DNA from 3 places in the Roseibium sp. LAB1 genome. Region 2 is predicted to be linked to each of the others. Evidence: riboswitches for the same ligand, from Rfam matches in the RefSeq annotation. Region 2 holds a riboswitch; each other region holds the start of a gene.
What was found. Region 2 has a riboswitch for cobalamin ahead of ACYQ54_RS02655 (hypothetical protein). Riboswitches for the same ligand answer to the same signal wherever they lie in the genome.
Positions count from the first base shown of each region.

Region 1: it holds a riboswitch for cobalamin, as region 2 does, so the genes downstream of both, cobU (bifunctional adenosylcobinamide kinase/adenosylcobinamide-phosphate guanylyltransferase) here and ACYQ54_RS02655 (hypothetical protein) in region 2, are expected to answer to the same signal.
Region 3: it holds a riboswitch for cobalamin, as region 2 does, so the genes downstream of both, ACYQ54_RS19215 (ABC transporter substrate-binding protein) here and ACYQ54_RS02655 (hypothetical protein) in region 2, are expected to answer to the same signal.

Region 1 covers NZ_BAAGIB010000004.1:89,870-97,123, reverse strand. The annotation lists gene ACYQ54_RS21920 (GntR family transcriptional regulator) at 1-350, shown strand, start outside; gene ACYQ54_RS21915 (SIS domain-containing protein) at 356-1,396, shown strand; gene nagA (N-acetylglucosamine-6-phosphate deacetylase) at 1,393-2,547, shown strand; gene ACYQ54_RS21905 (cupin-like domain-containing protein) at 2,615-3,280, opposite strand; tRNA gene ACYQ54_RS21900 (tRNA-Asn) at 3,890-3,965, opposite strand; cobalamin riboswitch at 4,300-4,517, shown strand; gene cobU (bifunctional adenosylcobinamide kinase/adenosylcobinamide-phosphate guanylyltransferase) at 4,551-5,102, shown strand; gene cobW (cobalamin biosynthesis protein CobW) at 5,099-6,199, shown strand; gene cobN (cobaltochelatase subunit CobN) at 6,235-7,254, shown strand, end outside.
Region 2 covers NZ_BAAGIB010000001.1:549,551-556,804, forward strand. The annotation lists gene ACYQ54_RS02635 (FecCD family ABC transporter permease) at 1-235, opposite strand, end outside; gene ACYQ54_RS02640 (ABC transporter substrate-binding protein) at 288-1,223, opposite strand; gene ACYQ54_RS02645 (ABC transporter ATP-binding protein) at 1,240-2,013, opposite strand; gene ACYQ54_RS02650 (DUF1636 family protein) at 2,010-2,414, opposite strand; gene ACYQ54_RS02655 (hypothetical protein) at 2,404-2,682, opposite strand; cobalamin riboswitch at 2,790-3,002, opposite strand; gene ACYQ54_RS02660 (S9 family peptidase) at 3,254-5,338, shown strand; gene ACYQ54_RS02665 (hypothetical protein) at 5,542-5,940, shown strand; gene ACYQ54_RS02670 (LysR family transcriptional regulator) at 5,945-6,871, opposite strand; gene ACYQ54_RS02675 (putative quinol monooxygenase) at 6,972-7,254, shown strand, end outside.
Region 3 covers NZ_BAAGIB010000003.1:267,429-274,682, reverse strand. The annotation lists gene ACYQ54_RS19230 (DNA translocase FtsK) at 1-2,554, shown strand, start outside; gene ACYQ54_RS19225 (outer membrane lipoprotein carrier protein LolA) at 2,639-3,286, shown strand; gene ACYQ54_RS19220 (ATP-dependent carboxylate-amine ligase) at 3,306-4,274, shown strand; cobalamin riboswitch at 4,373-4,581, shown strand; gene ACYQ54_RS19215 (ABC transporter substrate-binding protein) at 4,710-5,825, shown strand; gene ACYQ54_RS19210 (FecCD family ABC transporter permease) at 5,825-6,937, shown strand; gene ACYQ54_RS19205 (ABC transporter ATP-binding protein) at 6,934-7,254, shown strand, end outside.

The sequences.
Region 1 (7,254 bases), on a different contig from region 2:
AGCGGGTTGCCCGTGTCGACCGGATTCGCAAGGCCGACGGCACGCCGATGGCAATCGAGCGGGCATCCCTTTCCGAGAATGTTCTGCCCCATCCGGAGCGCGTTACCACGTCTCTTTACGCGATCCTGCGCGCAGCTGGCCTGCAGCCGGTTCGCGCCATTCAGCGCATTTCCGCACGCAACCTTGAGCCCATAGATGCCGAGATACTCGGTGTGCCAGCGGGCACCGCCGGGCTTAAGATTGAGCGTGTGTCCTATCTCGCTTCCGGAAACGTCGTCGAATTCACCCGTTCCGTTTACCGCGGCGATGCCTATGACTTCATCGCCGAACTTCAGATTTCGGAAGACTAATCCTGATGAGTGACACAAATACCCTGGACACGCCGACGCATATGCGCCGGGAAATTGAAGAAATACCGGATGCCGCACGCCGACTGTTGACTGAAGGCCATCCTCAGATCCGTGACATTGCAAGGAAGGCCGGTGCGCCGGTGTTCCTGGCAAGCGTCGCTCGTGGGTCGTCCGACCACGCTGCAACTTTCCTGAAATATGCTTCTGAGATCTATCTTGGCCTTGCCATGGCCTCTCTGGGGCCGTCCGTATCTTCGGTCTATGGCGGCAACGTCAAGCTCGGCCAGGCGTTGGTGATCGCAATTTCTCAATCCGGCGCCAGCCCGGACAGCCTCTCGGTTGTCGAAAGTGCAACCCGGCAAGGCGCCTTTACGGTTGGTTTCACCAACACTTCGGGAAGCGAGCTTGCAAGGCTTTCCAGTGCCGCCATTGATATTTGCGCAGGCCCTGAGCGCAGCGTTGCCGCGACCAAGACCTTCGTCAATTCCGTTCTGGCTGGCCTGCTTCTTCTTGCAGAAATTGGCGCTGACAAGGAGTTGCTCGACGCGTTGGCCGCCTTGCCGGACCATTTCGAGAAAGCGATCAACAAGGATTGGCGCGCGCTTGCCGAGCCCATCGAACAGCGCGGCTCGCTGTATGTTATCGGCCGGGGACCTGGATTGGCGATTGCCAACGAGGCCGCGTTGAAATTCAAGGAAACCTGTCAGATCCACGCAGAGGCCTATTCCTCCGCAGAAGTGATGCACGGTCCTGTTTCGATTGTCGAAAACGGATATCCGATCCTGGCCCTTGGCGTGCGTGATGCTGCCGAAGAGGGGCTTGCCCAGGCTGCAGATCGTATGGTGGACCAGGGTGGAAGTGTCTTTGCTACGACTGACAAGGTGGAGCGGGCCAAAAAACTCGATTTCCAGGCGACAGGCCATCCGCTGACCGATGCCCTGGTTCAGATTGTCTCTTTTTACGCCTTCATCGAATGGTTCGCGCGGCATCGGGGGTTCAATCCGGATGTTCCCAAGCACCTGAAGAAAGTCACCCAGACCGTATGACCTCCACAACCGCCTACCTCAGCAGCCGGGTTTTCGATGGTGAGAAAATCCATGCGAACACAGCCCTGCTTGTCGGCGATGGCAAGGTGGCCGGTCTATGCCTCAAGGATCAGGTGCCGGACGGTGTGGAAACGGTGGATCTCGGTGAGGGTATCCTGACGCCGGGTCTGATCGACCTTCAGGTCAATGGCGGCGGGGGGCTGATGCTGGGCGATGCTGAAACCGTCGACGATATCGAGCGTATTTGCGCCGCGCATGTGTGCCTGGGTACGACAGCACTGACCCCCACCTTGATCACCGACACTCCCGCGATAACACGGAAAGTCGTTGATCTCGGCATCGCGGCCTGGGCGAAAGGGGTGAAGGGGTTCCACGGACTGCATCTGGAGGGGCCGCACCTCTTTACGGGGCGCAAGGGCGCGCATGATCCGGACCTTATCCGGCCTCTGACCAGTGAAGACATGTCGCTCTACCTGCGCGCCGCGCGGGAGTTGCCGAGCCTGATCATGACTCTGGCACCGGAAACGGTGCCACCGGAGCAGATTTCCGAACTGTCCGACGCGGGAATCCACGTCAGTCTTGGCCACAGCGGGGCCACCTATCGGCAGTGCCGGACGGCGGCTGAAGCTGGAGCGTCGATGGTCACCCATCTCTTCAACGCCATGAGCCCGCTGCAACACCGTGAACCGGGCCTTGTAGGCGCAGCTCTCGATCTGGGCTCACTCAACGTCGGCATCATTGCTGACGGGGTCCATGTCGATCCCGTCGCGATGCAGGTGGCGATCAAGGCCAAGACCGGTCCGGGCAAGATCTTCATCGTGACCGACGCCATGTCCCAGACCGGCACCGATGTCACATCCTTCTTCCTGAGCGGTCGGGAAATCTTTCGCCGCAATGGCACGCTGACGCTGGCTGACGGTACCCTGGCTGGTGCGGATATCGACCTGCCGGCTTCCCTGAGATTTCTCACCGAAACTCTCAAGCTGCCGCTCGAGGCAGCGCTTGCAATGGCCACCAGCGATCCCGCGGATGTTCTCGGCCGCCCCCTCGGTCATCTCGAGGAGGGCTACCCGGCTGATTTCGTGCAGTTCAACAATGCACTCGAAGTTCAGAATGTCTGGATTGCAGGAGAAAAGCAGGCCGTTGACTAATCAGGCAAGTCTTCTGGTCGCAAAATTTGATATCCCGATATCCAGGGTGGACATGGTGTTCGCCTACCTAGGTCCTGTCGACCTTTTTGAGCGTTGATCGAACTGTCGGGAATGTCAGCAGCGTATTCGGGATCTGCAACAGTTCCTTGAAAAAGCGGCTGACAAGAGCACCGCGGCTCGGCGAATAGGGTGATGTTATGAACGATTTCAGCCCCCAGCCGATACCTCCGACATTAGGCAGAGCGCGAATGGCGGTTCCGTAACAGTTCCGAACAAGGGAGGATTTGCTGTTCTTGAAAGCATGCAGCAGTCCGCATCGTTCCATGTCTCGCTTGAACTCTTTCGTGACGACAGAGGTTTCGCGTTTCGTGAAGGTCCAGTTGATGTTGATGTTCTCGTCTTCCTTGGCAACCACACGATGGTACCAAAGTGGTGGAAGGTAGAGTAGGTCGCCTTCCTCGAGATCGAATTTGTAGAACTTTTTGTTCCGCAACAGCTTCTCTTCATCCTTCAGCAGAGAAAAGTTTGTGAACGGATAGCAAGGCAACGGAGTCTCCGGCGAAACCAGGACCCATTCCTTCCGCCCTTTCACCTGAACGGTGATGACATTCTCCGCATTCGTATCGTAGTGGAATTCGGTTCGATTGTTCTTGCTGTTTATCCAGAACCGCCAGGCAACAGAATCTTCCATTACCTGATCTGAGGTCAGAATCTGCTTCAGAAACCCGGGCATTTCGATATCCTGTTCAAGGACAGGTGCCCGGCTAACGAAAAAGACACCCCTGTCACGAACTTTCGGCTGGGAATGCAGTTCCGTTCGCAATCGGTTTGAAACCCATTTTTCCCGAGCAGGCCAGGATTTTGCCAAACCCTTGACAAGCAAGGGTTGTTCCCTGTTGCAGTGTTTCCTGAGAAACTCGGCATAGTCCGGAGTTTCCGTAACGGTAGCAATTGTTTGGTCGGTAGTGCCGATCATGAAAAATACCACGCCTTTTGGAATCTGCGGGTCATGCCATCGGTCAGTCGGTCACGTGGATATCAGATGTGGTGACGTTGGGTAATTCTACGATAGGGGCAACCTGAAGCTTTATCAAGAAAAGTGGCACTTCAGCAGGTGTTCAACGACCCAAAAAATAAGGCCATGCGCAAAGCAGCGCAAAGATCACCAAGCGCAGAAGAATCATTTGGGTCGTGAGAGCGGAATTCCGATGCGTCTCTTAACCTGGATATTGGGTTCGGAAAGGCTGCGGCGAAACTTCGCCAACAAGAACGAGACCGGACACAATACTGTAATCCAAGGCGTAAAATCGGCAAATTGATGAAAAAGAAGAAGAAGCGGTGATGGCTCCCCAGGCCGGACTCGAACCAGCGACCCAGCGATTAACAGTCGCTTGCTCTACCAACTGAGCTACTGGGGATCACCACGCTCGGGGTCAGCGCGTTGCCGCCCCGTCGATGGAGATGCGTATATCAAAGGCTTGATCCGTTTGCCAAGCCCCCGAGAGTGTTTTTTTCATCATGCCGTCATTTTTTTAGGTGCGGTGTGGAAAACTCAATATATTTCAGATGGCTAGGCGTGCCGTTGAACTTGGAAAACCCTACGTTCCACGACAATTGCCAACGCCTTATCCGATCATTTCTGCCCAGCCTTTTCGGGACTTTGGCGCAAGTGGGTACTAAGGCGGGCCGTCTGGATGATATCTCGGGTTTGGCAGCCGGGCCTTTCTGCTGCTTGTGTCGGCCTGAAGATCCGGTTAGGAAGAAACCGACGGTTCCGGAGAAGGCTTTGCCCGATCCGGATGAAACGGGAATCCGGTGCAGGCCTCATCTGGCCTAGATCCGGAGCTGCCCCCGCAACTGTGAGCGGTGAGTGGCTGTACGAAAACCACTGGCATCCTGATGGAGCCGGGAAGGGGTACAGACCGCGCTGAGCCGCAAGCCAGGAGACCGGCCGTCGCATTGGCAACCCTATGGCGCTGTCGGGCGGACGGCTGGGAGATGGAATGACGCATTCAACTGGCGAGAGGACCACGCTGGTTCTCGGCGGTGCCCGATCCGGAAAAAGCCGGTTCGCGGAAAAGCTTGTCCACGAAACCGGTTTGCAAAAAGTCTATGTGGCAACGAGTGCTGCCCACGACGATGAAATGGCCAGCCGCATAGCTGCCCACAAAGATCAACGTGGCCCTTCCTGGCAGACCGTCGAAGAGCAGCTCGATCTCGTGTCCGTTCTCAAGAGGGAATGTCGACCGGACCGGGTGGTTCTGGTTGATTGCCTTACCCTCTGGCTTTCCAATCTCATGTTTGCCGACAAGGACATCCCGACTGAAACGGCGCGGCTTTGCGCCGTACTGGCGGACCTGAAAGGGCCCTGTGTCTTTGTGTCCAACGAAGTTGGCATGGGGATCGTGCCGGAGAACCGTCTGTCGAGGTCGTTCCGCGATGGGCAGGGCCGTCTGAACCAGGATATGGCGCAAGGGTGCCAACAGGTCGTCTTCGTTGCTGCAGGCCTGCCAATGCTTTTGAAACCCACTTCACAACCGGATATCAAACTATGACCACTTCTTCCTTCCAGCCGGGCGCGAAAATTCCGGCGACGATTGTCACGGGGTTTCTTGGCGCTGGCAAAACCACGCTGATCCGCAATTTGCTGACCAATGCCAATGGCAAACGAATAGCGCTGATCGTCAACGAGTTCGGGGACATGGGTTTCGACGGATCTCTGGTAAACGGATGTGCGGATCCCGATTGCGCTGCAGAAGAAGTGGTCGAGCTGACCAATGGCTGCATCTGCTGCACCGTTGCCGATGATTTTCTGCCGACCATGGAAATGCTGCTTGCCCGCGACAATCCTCCGGAGCATATCGTGATCGAAACCTCCGGTCTCGCTCTGCCGCAGCCTCTTGTGCGGGCATTCTCCTGGCCAAGCGTGAAGCCGAAGGTGACGGTTGATGGTGTTGTGACGGTGCTGGACGCCGCCGCCCTTGCCGAAGGCCGGATCGCGCTGGATGAAGAAGCGCTTGCTGCACAACGGGCAGCGGATGAAGCTCTCGACCATGACAGTCCGGTGGAGGAACTCTTCCATGATCAGTTGCGCTGCGCCGATCTGGTGGTGCTCAACAAGGCAGACCTCATTTCCGAAGAGGCCCTGAAGCAGGTGCACGACAAGATTGCGGCCGACGTGCGCCCGGCGGTCCACGTGGTGACTTCCGAAAACGGGACGCTGCCGATCGAAGTTCTGCTCGGCAGAGGTTCTGCCGCCGAGGACGACATGGCTGGTCGTCACGAGCATCATCATCACCATGATGACCATCATCACGATGACCACGACCACGATGATGATCATCATCACGATCATCACCACCACGACGATTTTGAAAGCCACGTACTGGAAGTTTCCTCGTTTGCCAGTCTGAAAGACGCTGAGGCGAAAGTTCTGGAGGCCATGGCGCAAAAAGGCGTTCTGCGCATCAAGGGAGCCGTGACGATCGAGGGAAAGGCAGCTCCTGCAATGGTGCAGGCCGTTGGCCCGCGTGTCGAAACCTGGTTCGCCGCCGGCGCCGAGAGCAGCGGCAGACTGGTCGTGATCGGTTTGAAGGGCCTCGACCTGCCTGCGGTTCGTGGCCTGCTGGGTGAATTGACGGCTGCTGCCTGACAACGTTGGAAAGACGCTGGAAATAAAGATCAAGCATGCACATTCTTGCCAGCCAGACGCGCCGGATCGATGACGGTGGGGACGCGGTCGACCTCGGCCAGTCTCCCGCCGACATTCTGTTCCTGTCAGCAGCAGACACCGAATTGGGGAGTTTCGCCGCGGCACAGGCCCGGCTTGGGGCTGACCGTGCGGAGCTCCGCCTCGCCAACTTGATGGCCTTGTCGCATCCGTATTCGGTTGACCTTTACGCCGAACAGACCGTGCGCGGGTCACGACTGATTGTCCTGCGCATTCTGGGCGGGGTCGAATATTGGCGCTATGGCCTGGAAAGGTTCGAGGAAGAGGTCCGCGCGAACGGCATCGATCTGATTGTCGTTCCGGGTGACGACAAGTGGGACGAGGACCTAACCTCCCGCTCGACCATATCCTCGGCGGAAGTGCACCGGTTCTGGCGCTACTGTGTGGAAGGTGGAGCGGAAAATTACGCGAACGCGTTGAAATATGCCGCTCACCTGATCGGCAAGGGTGAGGACCCGGCGCAGCCGGTGCCTCTTCCTCGTGCAGGGATCTATCTCGCTGGCAAAGCCGCACCCGACATAGAGCAGCTAAAGGCATCCTGGCGCGATCCTGCAAGACCCGTTGCGGCAATCACCTTCTACCGCGCTCTGGTTCAAGGTGCCCAGACCGCGCCCTTGGATGCGCTGATCGGTGCGCTCGACAAGGCTGGCGTCAATGCACTGCCGGTTTACGTGTCCAGCCTCAAGGAAGCGGAATCCGTTGCCGTCCTGGAAAGTCTCTTCGACGCAGCACCACCCGATGTCGTGCTGAACGGAACGGCCTTTGCCGTTTCCAGGGCCGGGGCCGAGCACCAGCCGACTCCGCTCGATCGTCCCGGCAAACCGGTGCTGCAAGTTGTGTTTTCGTCTTCCTCCAAAGAGGGCTGGGAAGAAAGCGATCAGGGCCTGTCGATCCGTGACCTCGCCATGCATGTCGTGCTGCCGGAGATCGACGGACGGATCCTCACCCGGGCAGTCTCCTTCAAGGAAGAAGGCAAA
Region 2 (7,254 bases):
GAAAGCGGATTTCCCAGACGATGGCGTCCCGGCCCTTGGACCAGTCGGTCTCGAAAAGGCCAGGCACCGTGCCGTTGGCGAGGATCTTGAAAACAGTGCTGCCGGGTATTGCGACGGCCCCCGCGCCGATGGCTGCCACGATGGACAACCCGAGAACCAGCACCCCTGCCGACAGCAGAACGCCATTGCTCCGGAACCAGCGGGGTTCGGAGCATTTAGTCTTCAGCACAGTCATGATGGATCATCACTCCTGCCCGCCGCGCCTGCGAGAGGCGTCATCAGCAAGGTCACTCTCCCCAGAAGGCTTCGGCGAGTTTTCCGACGGCCTTGAGGTTTCGCGGACCCGGGGTTGCCTCGACATAGTCCAGCACGACAAAGCGGTCGTTCCTGACCGCCGAGATACCAGCAAGGGCAGGATTGCTCTCCATGAAGTGCCGTTTCTGTTCCGCTGTCACTTCGCCGTAGTTGACGATCACGACCATGTCCGGATCTTTCTCCACCACGGTTTCCCAATCGACGGTCGCCCAGCTCTTTTCGAAATCATCCATTACGTTGACGCCACCGGCAGCCTCGATAAGCGCTGTCGGCATGGCATACCGCCCGGCGGTGAATGGTTTGTCCTCGCCGCTGTCGTATACGAAGACCTTCAAGGGGTCTTCATCGGCGGGCACCGTGGCCGCGATCCGATCCAGCTCCAGCTTGTAAGAGGCTACCAGGTCGTAGGCGGTGTCTTCCACGCCGAAGATCTTTCCCAGGTTGATCAGGTCGTTATAGAGATCCTGAAGCGAGGCCTTCGGCTTGTCGCCGACATGGATGCAGGATTCGGTCAGCTCATAGACCTTGATGCCGAAGGGCTCCAGCGTTTCGGGCGTCACTTCGCCACCAACCTTCATGCCGTAGTTCCAGCCCGCGAAAAAGAAATCCGCATCTGCCCCGATCAGCACTTCCTTGCTCGGATATTTTGAAGCGAGTTCCGGAAGCTCGGCCACGCCTTCGCGCATTTCCGCGTCCAGGGTCTTCCAGCCGGAAATCCCGGTATACCCGACCATCCGGTCACGCAGGCCGAGCACCAGCATCATCTCGGTCAGATTGACATCATTCGAAACGGCGGCTTTTGGCGGTGCATCGAAGGTGACCGAACGGTTGCAGCTCTGCACGGTGGTCTGCGCAAATGCAGGGCAGGCCAGAAAGGTGAGCGCGAGGCCCAAGGCAATTTTTTTCATTAATTTCTCCAGGAATTCAAAGATGGAAGGTCAGGTAGCGCTCTTGGCTGGAAGACAGGTGTTCCAGCCGGACCTGTACCGAATAGGCCTGCTCGATGTTGCCGGGGGTCAGCACCCTCTCCGGCGCTCCGTGGGCAACCAGCCGCCCCTCATGCAGCAACAAGACCTCGTCGCAGACACGGTTAGCCAGATTGAGGTCGTGCAGGCTAGTGACAATGGTGATGTTCAGATCGGCGATCAGCTCCACGATCTCGAGCTGATGACGGATATCAAGATGATTGGTCGGCTCATCCAGAACGAGAAGCTTCGGTTCCTGCGCTAGGGCGCGAGCCACCATCACGCGCTGCCTTTCACCGCCGGACAAGGTGCCGAAAGCCCTTTGCGCATAGGGCAACAGATCCATTTGCCTGAGACAATTGTCGACGATCTCGGCATCCCGTTTGCCTGCGCTGGCAAATCCGGTCGCGTGGGGGCGCCGGCCAAGGGCGACGATCTCGCGAACCGAAAGGGCAAAGTCTGTCGGCTGTTCCTGCAGCACGGCGGCAATCGTTTGCGCTGCTTCTCTGGCACTCATGTGCCAGAGGTTTCGGCCATCCAGCAGGATGTCACCCGACTTCGGTTTCAAGAAGCGGTAAAGAAGCCGCAAAAGAGTGGATTTGCCGGCACCATTTGCACCGGCAATTCCCAGAACCTTACCTGCAGCCAGGTCGAAGCTGACCGGGTGCAGGATGGTCTTCCCCTGCCCCGTCTGCCAGCTGACCTCGCGGACGAAGAGATCAACCCCAGTCATGAGTAAGCCGTTCCATCAGCTTTTGAGACAATCATCGCTGCCGGAACCCGGCCTTGCGAAGCGTTCCAACGCTTGCCGTGGTGTTCACCGGTCGTCTCATATCCGTTCTCGATCTGGCGATAACGATTGGCGTAGTCGACCAGTTCTTCGATGTCGGTATCGTCTTCTATGTCACCAAACAGATAGATCGCCTTGTCGGTTGCCTTGAACGCCAGCGTGCAAGGTCGCGAACAGGTCTCCATGTTGGCTGTTCCGGATATCTCGAAATCGTCTCCAACAACAGGGACGGCCTGTGCCATTGCACTCTTCAATTTGCAGATAAGTCCATAGCCGGGGTGGCAACTCTGTCCTTTGTGACGGCATGTCGTGCAGACAAAAATCTTGTGCGGGTCATTGCTCATGGCGCACCTCCACTCCTTCTGCCTGACAGCGGGCAGCCGGTTGGAGACGGGCAAACGTCTGACCGGCAAGACTGCGCGCGGCGCTGCCGAGTGGGGAGGAAATGGTACATTCATTTTGTAATGTTATTACATTACCTTGAATCTTGTTTGCAACTGGTTTTTGCCTTCCGTCCGGCGCCATCGCACGCACTGCGCGCGCCGCCAGCGGGTCGGCTTCTGTCAGGAGGTTTGCAAGTCTTGAGATTTCAACAGACAGTTTCCGGTTCATATCGCCCTCCGCGATTTCGCGGGGCAGTCAGGAACCGAATGTGCAACTTTGCCGGCAGATGCCGAATAGCCATGTCACTCACTCCTCCGGGGCACCCCGCCCGGGTTTAGGTTTAAGGTGAAATGGCAGGTCTCCTGACTTGCGGGTCGTGGCTTGCCTGATCCTTCCCGGGGTCTCCCCAGTGGCGCTTTCAGGTTTGCTCGCCGCTCACAGTTGCGGGGGCAGTCACGGATTTGGTGCCTTTCGGCGTGGTCGCACCGTGTTCCCTTTTAATCCCGGTCCGGAGTTCGGAGTCGGGAACCATCTCTTTCTAAGTGCGCGAACGTCCGGAAATTGTCAAAGACTTTCGCCGCTGGCGTTGGTGATGGAGGGGAAAACAAGCCAGAACGGCAGCCTGAAACGCTTTCTCAAGCGCAAAAATCAGGGGCGTGAAGGAAGCGTGTCTTGCAAGCCAGCACGTACACAATCAACCGCCGGACACTTCAGAAGGCTGTCAAAAGATAAAGTTGTCCGCCCCCCTGACAGGATTGTCCCTCTTGCCTTCGGGGCTCAAAAATCTTACCTCCGAGCCATGAAACAGGATGCCCTCCCCCCCCGCGCCGATGCGCGCCCCGTCACCCTTGAGACTCACGGCATTACCCGCCAGGACGACTACGCCTGGTTGAGGGCGGACAATTGGCAGGAGGTCATGAAAGACCCGTCCGTGCTTGACGCCGATATCCGCGCCTACCTGGAAGCGGAAAATGCCTACCACGATGCCCGGATGGCTCCGACAAAGGCACTGCAGGAACAGCTCTTTGCCGAGATGCGCGGCCGCATCAAGGAAGACGACAGCTCAGTTCCGGCTCCCGACGGCCCCTTCGCCTACGGCCTCAAGTATGAAACCGGTGGCCAGCAGCCGGTCTTCTTCCGCACCCCGCGTGACGGCGGTGCGGAAACTGTTCTTCTCCACGGCGACAAGGAAGCCGAGGGCACGTCCTATTTCCGGATCGGCGGTGTGAGCCAGTCGACGGATCACAAGCTCATTGCATGGGCCTATGACAACAAGGGGTCGGAATATTATTCGCTGAGACTGCGCGACGCCGAAACGGCGAAGGACTTTGACTACGCCATCGAAGACACGGGCGGTGGCGGTGTCTTCTCCGAAGACAGCCGGTATGTGTTCTACATTCGCCTGGACGCCAATCATCGGCCTTCAAAGCTGTTCCGCCACGAGATAGGCACCGATCCTGCCGCCGACGTGCTCGTGTACGAGGAAAAGGATGCCGGCTTCTTCATGGGGGTCGGCAAGACCCAGTCGGGCGACACGATTGTCATCGATATTCACGACCATGAAACGTCCGAAGTCTGGATGATCCCGGCAACCGATCCGACCGCGGCACCGGTGCTGGTCGCCGAGCGCGAAACCGGCATCGAATATTCGATCGACGATCATGGCGATACGCTTTTCATTCTGACAAACGCAGGCGGTGCCGAGGATTTCAAGATCGTCACCGCGCCGAAGAGCAATCCCGGCCGCGAAAACTGGTCTGACCTCGTGCCTCACAAGCCAGGCTGCCTGATCCTGTCCCACTGCGTCTACAAGACGTTCATGACACGGCTGGAGCGCGAAGACGGTCTGCCGCGCATCGTGATCCGCCGGCTTGCCGACAACATCGAACACACCATTGCCTTTGACGAGGAGGCCTATTCGCTTGGCCTTGGCGGCGGTTACGAATTCGACACCGACACGATCCGCTTCACCTATTCCTCTATGACCACGCCTTCGCAAACCTTCGACTACAATGTCGAGACTCGCGAACGGGTTCTGCGCAAGGAACAGGAAGTGCCTTCCGGGCACGATGCAGGCGATTACGTCACCCGCCGTCTGATGGCACCTGCCGCCGATGGCGAAACTGTGCCTGTGTCCGTGCTGTACCGCAAGGACACCAGGCTCGACGGCTCCGCACCGCTGCTGCTTTACGGCTATGGCTCCTATGGCATCACCGTACCGGCAAGCTTCAACACCAATTGCCTGTCGCTGGTCGACAGGGGCTTCGTCTACGCCATCGCCCATATTCGCGGTGGCAAGGACAAGGGCTTCCATTGGTACAAGGATGGCCGGCGCGAGAACAAGAAGAACACCTTCACCGACTTCATTGCCGCGGCAGACCACCTGGTTGCGGAAAACTTCACCTCGCATGAGCGCATCGTCGCCCAGGGCGGGTCGGCCGGCGGAATGCTGATGGGCGCGATCGCGAACCTGGCGCCGGAAAAGTTCGGCGGGATCATTGCCGAGGTTCCCTTCGTCGACGTTCTGTCGACCATGCTTGACGATACCCTGCCGCTCACCCCGCCGGAGTGGCCCGAATGGGGCAATCCCATCACGGACAAGGGTGCCTACGAATACATCGCCTCCTATTCGCCCTACGACAACGTCGAGGCAAAGGCCTATCCTGCCATCCTGGCGGTTGGCGGGTTGACCGACCCGCGGGTGACCTATTGGGAACCGGCAAAATGGGTCGCCAAGTTGCGGGCGACAGGGACCGGCGACAATCTTCTGATGCTGAAAACCAACATGGAAGCCGGCCACGGCGGCGCTTCGGGCCGCTTCGACCGGCTGAAGGAAGTTGCCGAGAGCCAGGCATTTGCTCTCCTGGTGACCGACAAGGCCTGACAAGGCTCAGACCGGAACAATATTCGGGGGCGCGGCACAGTCCGCGCGCCCGAAAGCCCCAAGGCTGTTCACGTGTGGGCACCGCATGCACCCGAGCGAACGTGACTTGATTTTGACCAAGTCTTCGGCTCATGTGAGAGCTGTTGCAAATCAATCAATTGAACGGTCTTCGACCGTGCCGATCCTGTTCACTGGAGCCTGTGATGACCAGCTACCGCCCTCTTCCGCACCGCATCGCCCACGGGCTGAAAAAGGGGTTGCGCCTGGTTCCGATGATGGCCGCAGTTCTCAGCCTTGCTGCGTGCCAGTCGTATGACACCTCGGGCGGCAATGTGGTCGAAACGCTGCTGTTCTCCCCGACCTTCACCAAGAACCGGCAGGACATCCCCAGCACCTACAACACGCCATATGACTGCCGCAGCTTTACCGGCAGCGGCTGGAAAGGCATTGCCGGCGGCAAGGTCTTCAACTTCGGCCAGAAGTACATCATCTCCCAGGCCGGTTGCTTCAAGTCGGAAGGCGAATGCAAGGCGTGGCTCTCCATCATGTCCGGCTATATCGACCAGCCGCGCTACATCCGCTGCAATCCCTATACCGCGTAAGGCATCAGGCGGATCTGGTTGGATCACGCTGAAGGACGGTCCCCTGAAACACGGGAAGCGCAGCCATGAACGGCTCCATGTAATCCAGCAGGCAACGTGCCCGGGCGTTGAGCAGTCTGCCGGTCGGCCACACCGCGAAGATGTCCCGCTGCTGCCCCTGCCAATTGGCGAGCACCGGTCTCAGACGGCCAGAGATCAGGTCGTCGGAAATCTCGCTCGCGGGCAACAGGGCGAGCCCGTGACCGTCACCGGCAAGCTGGCGGGCAAGACTGATGTCGTCCACAACGATACGGGCATCGACCGGCACGGTCTCGCGCTTGCCCGTCTCTTTGTTCGTAAGTTGCCATTGCGGTAACGTGGACACCCGAACCACCTTGTGCTGGCCGATCTGCTCCGGTGTCTCCGGGGCGCCAGCCTGCTCAAGGTAGGCTGGCGCTGCCACAAGCACAGTTGCCACCACCCCGAGGCGTTTCTGATAAAGCCGCTCGTCGGTCTGCGGCCCCGCCCTCATGGCGATATCGACCTTGTGTTCGAGCAGGTCCTTGTTCTCGTTGCTGAGCGTCAGCGTCAGCCGGATCTCCGGATAGGCCTCAAGAAACCCGGACCACATGGGCTGCAGAATGCCGATGGAAATATTGGTGGGCGCCGCAACCTTCAAGGTTCCCTGAAGACCGTGAAGGTCGGCACTCAACCCCTCCAGTGTCACCTCCGCGTTTTGAACGAGATCGGCAAACGCCTCGAAATAGGCTTCGCCCGCGACCGTCAGGGCAAATTTGCGCGCAGAACGGAAGACCAACTGGGTTCCGATTGTCTCTTCCAGCTTCGCCAGGCGCCGGGTCACCGTCGCCGCCGGCAACTCCAGGTGCGCAGCCGCTTTGGCAAGGCTACGATAACGCGCGATATGGACAAACAGGGCTATGTCGTCAAGCATGATTCCGTTTTCGCAATTTAAACTCTCATTATTTGATATAGATTGAGATAATGGAAATCAATAAATCTGTCTTCGTCCTACACACACAACGGAGACACCCATGGGCAATTATTTCATCAGCGCCGGCATCGAACTGCAGCAGGGCGCAGACCTGGCCAGGGCCGAAATGGAACTGCGTCGCCTGGTGGCCGAAACACAGCACGAACCGGGCTGCAACTTTTTCGAAATCCGACAGAACCTGCAGGACCCCGGCAAGTTCACCCTTTGGGAAAGCTGGACAAACAAGGACGCCCTGGCAGCCCACTTCGAAATGCCCCACACCAAGGCCTATCTCGCCCAGAACCTGACACAGGTCAGCTACATCGAGGAACTTGGCGAGATCG
Region 3 (7,254 bases), on a different contig from region 2:
TGCGACCGGCGGGCAAGTGCGCAACGCGCTCGGCACGCCGGGGGCTGTCCTTGCGGACATCCTGATGCAGACAATCGGCCTTGCAACGGCCGTGTTCCTGGTGCCCCTGGTGCTGTGGGGCTGGCGGCTTCTGACCGGACATGCGCTTGGTATCGGCCGCAAGCGCCTGCTCTTCTGGCTGATCGGCACAAGCCTTGCCGCTGGCGCTCTGGCCTCGCTGCCGGTTCCCGAGAGCTGGCCGCTGCCAACCGGTCTTGGCGGCTTTTTCGGCGACACCGTTCACCACCTGCCTGCCCTCATCACCGACAACATGACCAGCGGTGCCGCAACGATTGTCGGCGCACTCGGTCTTGGCGTTCCGGCAGTTCTGTTCCTTCTCGCGGCCGCCGGATGGCTGGGCCGCGTTGGCGCTCCGTCCGAACGCGTCGAACCTGTCGCCGCACCCGTTGGCCATGGCAAATCCAACGATCACGAGCTCGACTTCGACGACGAGGACGGCGAGTCCCGTATCGGCATCTTCATGAGCGCTCTCGTTGGCCAGATGGAGCATTTCGGCCTTCAGACCGCCGCACAGTTGCGCCGCCTGACAGGCCTGAAGCGCACCCAGGTCCAGGACGAGGAAGAGCACTGGGACGAAGATGAAGACGACATCGACTTCGAACCGGAAGACACCCGGCAGGGCAGCCGCCTCAAGGCGTTCCGCAGAGCACTGGCCGGAAGGCTGATACCGCAGGATGACGACGGTCTGGACGACTTTTACCAGCGTGGCCGCCATGCGGACGATGGTGACGAGCCGCATGCGGAAGACTATTACGACGAGGACGGCGATACCTTCGAACCTGACGATCTGATGATCGACAAGGGTCCCGTCACGGGGCGCCAGGCCGTTCCGGTCGGCATCGCCGCGCCGGACACCGCGCCGCAGGCTTCGGCCCAGCCGGCATCGAACGGTCGCGTCATTCCCCCGGCTCCGCGTCCGAAGCAGAGCAAACGGGCGATCGAAGAGGCACAGCCGTCTTTCCTCGGTGCGCCGGAAGAATACGAACTGCCGCCGCTGCGGCTTCTGGCCGAGCCGAAGACCACCGGCAAGGTGCCGGGCCTGTCCGCGGACGCGCTGGAACAGAATGCCCGCATCCTGGAAGGTGTGCTGGAAGATTTCGGCGTTCGCGGCGAAATCATCGAAGTGCGCCCCGGTCCGGTCGTCACCCTGTACGAACTGGAACCTGCCCCGGGCATCAAGTCTTCTCGCGTCATCGGCCTTGCCGACGATATTGCCCGCTCCATGAGCGCGATTTCCGCTCGCGTGGCGGTGATCCCGGGCAAGAACGCCATCGGCATCGAGTTGCCGAATGCCCGCCGCGAAACGGTTTACCTGCGCGAACTGCTGGCCGCCCAGGACTTCGAAAAGTCCAAGGCCAAGCTGGCGCTGGCCCTCGGCAAGACCATCAACGGCGAAAGCGTCGTTGCTGATCTGGCCCGCATGCCGCACCTGCTGGTGGCCGGTACCACCGGTTCGGGCAAGTCGGTCTCTATCAACACCATGATCCTGTCGTTGCTCTACCGGCTGACACCGGAGCAGTGCAAGATGATCATGATCGACCCGAAAATGCTGGAACTGTCCATCTATGACGGCATCCCGCATCTGCTGACACCGGTCGTGACCGATCCGAAAAAAGCCGTCGTTGCCTTGAAGTGGACCGTCCGAGAGATGGAAGACCGCTACAAGAAGATGTCCAAGATGGGTGTCCGCAACATCGACGGCTACAACACGCGCATCAAGCAGGCGCTGGAAAAGAACGAATCCTTCACCCGGACCGTCCAGACCGGTTTCGACCGCGACACCGGCCAGCCGATCTACGAAGAAGAGCAGCTGCCGCTGGAAGCCATGCCGTATATCGTCGTCATCGTCGATGAAATGGCCGACCTGATGATGGTTGCCGGCAAGGACATCGAAGGAGCGATCCAGCGTCTGGCACAGATGGCCCGTGCTGCCGGCATCCACCTGATCATGGCAACGCAGCGCCCGTCGGTGGACGTCATCACCGGGACCATCAAGGCCAACTTCCCGACCCGTATCTCCTTCCAGGTGACGTCGAAGATCGACAGCCGCACCATCCTGGGCGAAATGGGCGCCGAGCAGCTGCTGGGCATGGGTGACATGCTTTACATGGCCGGTGGCGGACGCATTCAGCGCGTGCACGGGCCGTTCGTTGCCGATGACGAGGTCGAGGATATCGTCAAGCACCTGAAGGTTCAGGGCACGCCGCAATATCTGGAAGCCGTGACCGAGGAAGAGGACGAGTCCGACAGCCCCTACGATGGCGGCGGCCTTGCCGGTGGCGAAGAGGGCAACGATCTTTACGACAAGGCGGTTGCCATCGTTCTGCGCGACAAGAAGGCATCGACCTCCTACGTCCAGCGGCGGCTTTCCATCGGCTACAACCGCGCCGCCTCGCTGATCGAGCGTATGGAAAACGAAGGTTTGATCAGCGCCGCAAACCACGCCGGAAAGCGCGAGATTCTCGTGCAGAACGGCGTGGACGAAGATTTTTGATGGTAGACTGCCAAAGCTTTGCCACACACGCTCCCTAGCTAAGGGGAAACGTGTCACAGAGAGAACGATTTAGGACATTGCATCATGCTGAAACGCTTCGCTTCCCGCCTGATCAAACCTCTGCTGGCAGCCGGCCTGGCCGCGGCACTGTCCCTGTCGGCACTGCTGCCCGCTGCGGCGCTGACCGAGCAGGAACAAAAAGCCCTCAAGGATCTCAACACCTACTTCAACTCGGTGAAGACCATGCATGGCGACTTCATCCAGTTCGGTCCTGACGGCAACCAGTCCGACGGAAAATTCTACATGGCCCGTCCGGGCAAGGTGCGCTTCTACTACAACAAGCCTTCCGTGCTTGACATCGTGGCCGACGGCAAGTCGGTGTCGGTCCGCGACCGGAAGCTGAACACCCAGGACATCTGGCCGCTCGGCCAGACACCTCTGCGCTTCCTGCTGTCCGACGATATCGACCTGCAGAAGGACACCAACGTCACCAACGTGCTGGTGGAAGAAGACCTGATCACCGTGACGATCTTCGACAAGACCAAGTTCAACTCCGGCACGCTGACGCTGATTTTTGATGCCAAGGACTACGCCCTGAAGCAGTGGACGGTCACCGACCAGCAGGGCTACGACACCTCCGTTGCGGTCTATAACGTCGTCTCCAACGGCCCGACCAATCCGGACCTGTTCAAGATCGACTATCTGGCCAACGCCCGCCAGAACAAGAACTGATCCCCCGGCTGGCCACAGCATGACCGAACCGGCCGGCCGGCGCGCACTCGTCTTCGATCTGCTTGAAGCCTATTGCGCCCGCAAAGGCTACCGCCTGACGGCGGGCGACAGCCACGGCCATGCCGGCCTGATCGAGAGCCCGTCGGGCAAGCGCTGGTTCTTCAAGGGAACCCGGTTCGATCTCAACACGCTCGGCGCAGCGGAAATTGCCACGGACAAAGCCTATGCCGCCGCCTTTCTGAAGGCGGCGGGCCTGGCAGTTCCGGAGGGACATCTGGTTTTCGCGCGGGACATCAGCGACGGCCACCGCGCACCGAAAGATGTTCTGGATTTTGCCGGGAAGCACGGCTTTCCGCTTTACGTCAAACCCAATTGCGGCCGGGAAGGGCGAGACGTGGTGCGGGTTGACACCTGTCACACGCTCCAGAATGCCCTCTACATCCTTGCCAGGAGCAACGACCAGCTGCTGGTGCAGCCGGAAATCCGCGGACTGGAACTGAGGATTATCGTGCTGGACGGCGATGTCCTATGCGCGATCGAACGGCGCTCGCCGCGGATCTCCGGAGACGGCCATCGCAGCATTGCCGAGATCATCGACGCTGATCCACGCATCGACGCGGCCGATCCCCGTCTCGCCTTCGAACTCTCCCAGCAGGGGCTGATGATGGAAACGGTCCCCGCACCCGGCCAGACGGTCACGCTTCTGCCCGTGGTCAACCTCTCCGCGGGCGGAACCGCCAGAATTGTCACCGGCTCCCTGGCCCCGGACCTTGCAGCCCTTGCCCGCAAGGCCGCGCAGGCCCTTGCCCTGCGTTATGCCGCCGTCGACCTGATCCTGACGGACGCCGCCAGCGCAAATGGAGACGCCGTCATACTGGAAGTCAACGCCGCGCCCGGTCTCGGTAATCTTGCCCGGCAGGGTTCGGAAGAAACGGCCGCCGTCAATCAGATCTACGAACGTGTCTTCGAGGCGATGTTTGACGCATGAGAATTCGCGAAAGCACCCTGCCAGCGTGCCCATCTGACAATGGCGGCTGCATATCGCCAGGGAGGCCAAGCCTGCACTGTTGACGTCATCGCAAAAAATGACGACAAAAGACAGTCGGTTTCCGCAAGGAATGAAAAGGGAATCCGGTGCGTGGCGGAAGCTTGAGCACGTCACAACTCCGGAGCTGTCCCCGCAACTGTAAGCGACGAGCGCCCTCAAGCTGGCCACTGGATCCGCCAGGATCTGGGAAGGCCGGGGAGCGCGATGACCCGTGAGCCAGGAGACCTGCCGGCACTTGTTCAATCAAACCCGGGCGGGGTGTCCTGGAGGAGGGTCCAATGATTTCCGCACGCCTGTCGCGCGGTGACCGATTTCTGATCGGGTTTCCGTCATGCCCGTCTCCGTTTGCTCCGCCGCAACTGGAGCACGGGACCTTTGCTCACATACAATTCCATATCCAGACATCGCGCCGCTGCCGGGCGAATCCCGGTACGCGTCTGGAAATCAATCAACGCAGCACTTCTCATCGTCTGTCTGCTGTTGATCTCCGCGTCCGCATTCGCCGAACCGGTTGAAATTACAGACGATACCGGCCGTACACTCAGCTTCGAAAAACCGCTTGAACGCGTTGTCGTCTTCAACCGCTACAATGCCGAATTTGTGCGCGCCGTCGGCGGAATGAAGATCATCGTTGGTGTCGACAGTTGGGTGACCCGCGACCCGACCTACTGGCCGGATCTGCAGGACAACATGCTGGTCGGCACCGGTCAGCGCGAGCCGAATTACGAGGCGATCATCGCGCTGGAACCGGATGTGGTCATCTTCCCGCGCAACGGCGCATGGGAAGAAGCGATCGACACGCTGAAACCCTTCGACATTCCCGTTGTGGTTCTGACCGGCTGGGACGTGCTGAAACACGTGTCCAACATCGACGCCTTTGGCAAGATGTTCGGCAAACCAGAACGCGCTGAAAAACTGAATGCCTTTTACACCGAGCACATTTCCCTGTTGAAGGAACGCCTGAGCGGTGTCGACACCAGAAAGGTCTATCTGGAGGAAAAGACACCGTTCCGGTCGGTTCTCCAGGGATCCGGTTGGCACGACATGATCGAGGCGGGCGGCGGCCGCAACATTTTCGAAGCCATAGATATCGGCACCCAGCCCAGGGAACGCGGCACGGTTCACAATTTCGAAATCGACCCCGAGGCAATTCTCGTTGCCAAGCCGGACCTGGTGGTCAAGCTTCAACCGGGCTCTTACCCTCTTCATCCGGCCGAGTTTTCCGATACCTTCTTTCAGGAATTCGCCGCTCGACCGGGCATTGACGAAGTTCCTGCCATGGGCACCGGCAGCGTCTATCACATGAACTATTACCTTGCCGGCGGCTGTTCCAAGATGATCGGAGCGCTTGCCATCGCCAAGTGGCTCTATCCGGACCGGTTTGAGGATGTCGACCCGGACGCGGTCATGAAGACCTGGCTGGAAGACTTCCAGGGCGTGTCCTATCCCGGCCGGTACTGGACCCGTATCACCGAAGCCGAAGGCCGATGATGAACGGTTTCATTTCGTCCGGCCTGGCCGGACGCGCCACCGTTGCACCTGGCGACATCCGGCGGGCTTATGCCCGCCGGACCGCCAAAGCCGCATTTCTATGCGGGGCGGGCACTCTGGTTCTCATCATGATCGCGCTCTGGGCCCTGTCGCTCGGCGCCAACGACCTGTCCTTCAGTCAGGCACTGCAGATCACATTCGGCTTCGTGTTATCGGATGGACTCATCGCAGAAGTTTCCACCTTGCAGGAAAAAGTGGTCCTGCAGCTGCGTCTGCCACGCATCGTCATGGCGATTGTTGCCGGTGCCGGCCTTTCCGTTGCCGGCGTGGTCATGCAGGGCATCACGCGGAACCCGCTGGTCAGCCCCTTTACCGTCGGCCTGTCTCCCGCCGCCGCCTTCGGCGCCGCGCTTGCCATCCTTGCGGGTGCGCTCACCATGCCGGATATCGGCAACTATCTGATCGTCGGCGGGGCATTTGCCTCCTCGCTCCTGTGCGCGGCCATCGTGCTCGGCATTGCAGGCCTCAGCGGCGTGTCCGCCACCACCATCATTCTGGCCGGTATCGGCCTCACCTATCTCTTCAGCGCCTTCACGGCCACTTTGCAATTCGTCGCGACCCAGGAGCAGCTGTCCGCCATCGTGCACTGGACCTTCGGCTCGCTGAACGCTTCCGGTTGGGACGAGGTCCTGGTCTCCACTGTCATTTTGGCCCTGGCTACGCCTGTGTTCTGGAAACTTTCCTGGGCACTCAACGCACTTTCAGCAGGCGAGGAAACCGCCGCTTCTCTCGGCTACAATCTCAGAACCACCCGGTTGGCGGCAGCGGTCTTCTCCGTCCTTCTGACGGCAGGCATCATCGCCTTTACCGGCGTGATCGGGTTCGTTGGTCTGGTAGCACCCCATATCGCCCGCATGACCATTGGCAACGATCACCGCTGGCTGATCCCGTATTCCATGATCGTTGGCGCTCTGTTGCTTCTCGTCGCCGATACCATCGGCAGATCCCTGTTCTCACCGGCCGTCATTCCCGTAGGCATCGTCGTCGCCTATGTCGGTGTACCGCTCTTCGTTCACCTGATCCTGAGGCAACGTCGGAGGACACTGCAATGATTTGCATAAAGGGGCTGTCGCTCAGCTATGGCAGCCGAACCATCCTGCAAGACATTTCCTTGGCCGTAGAAAAGGGCGAATGCCTCGGTCTGCTGGGAGCCAACGGCGCAGGCAAGAGTTCCCTGCTGAAATGCCTGGCAAGGCTTGCAACGCCGGGACAGGGCAGCATCGAAGTGGAGGGCAGGCCACAGGCTTCCTTCAACCGCAAAGCTTATGCCCGCAAGCTTGCCTATGTGCCGCAACATATACCGGATGACGTGGCCATGTCCGTCATCGACCTCGTGCAACTTGGCCGCACGCCACATATTTCCGGAAGC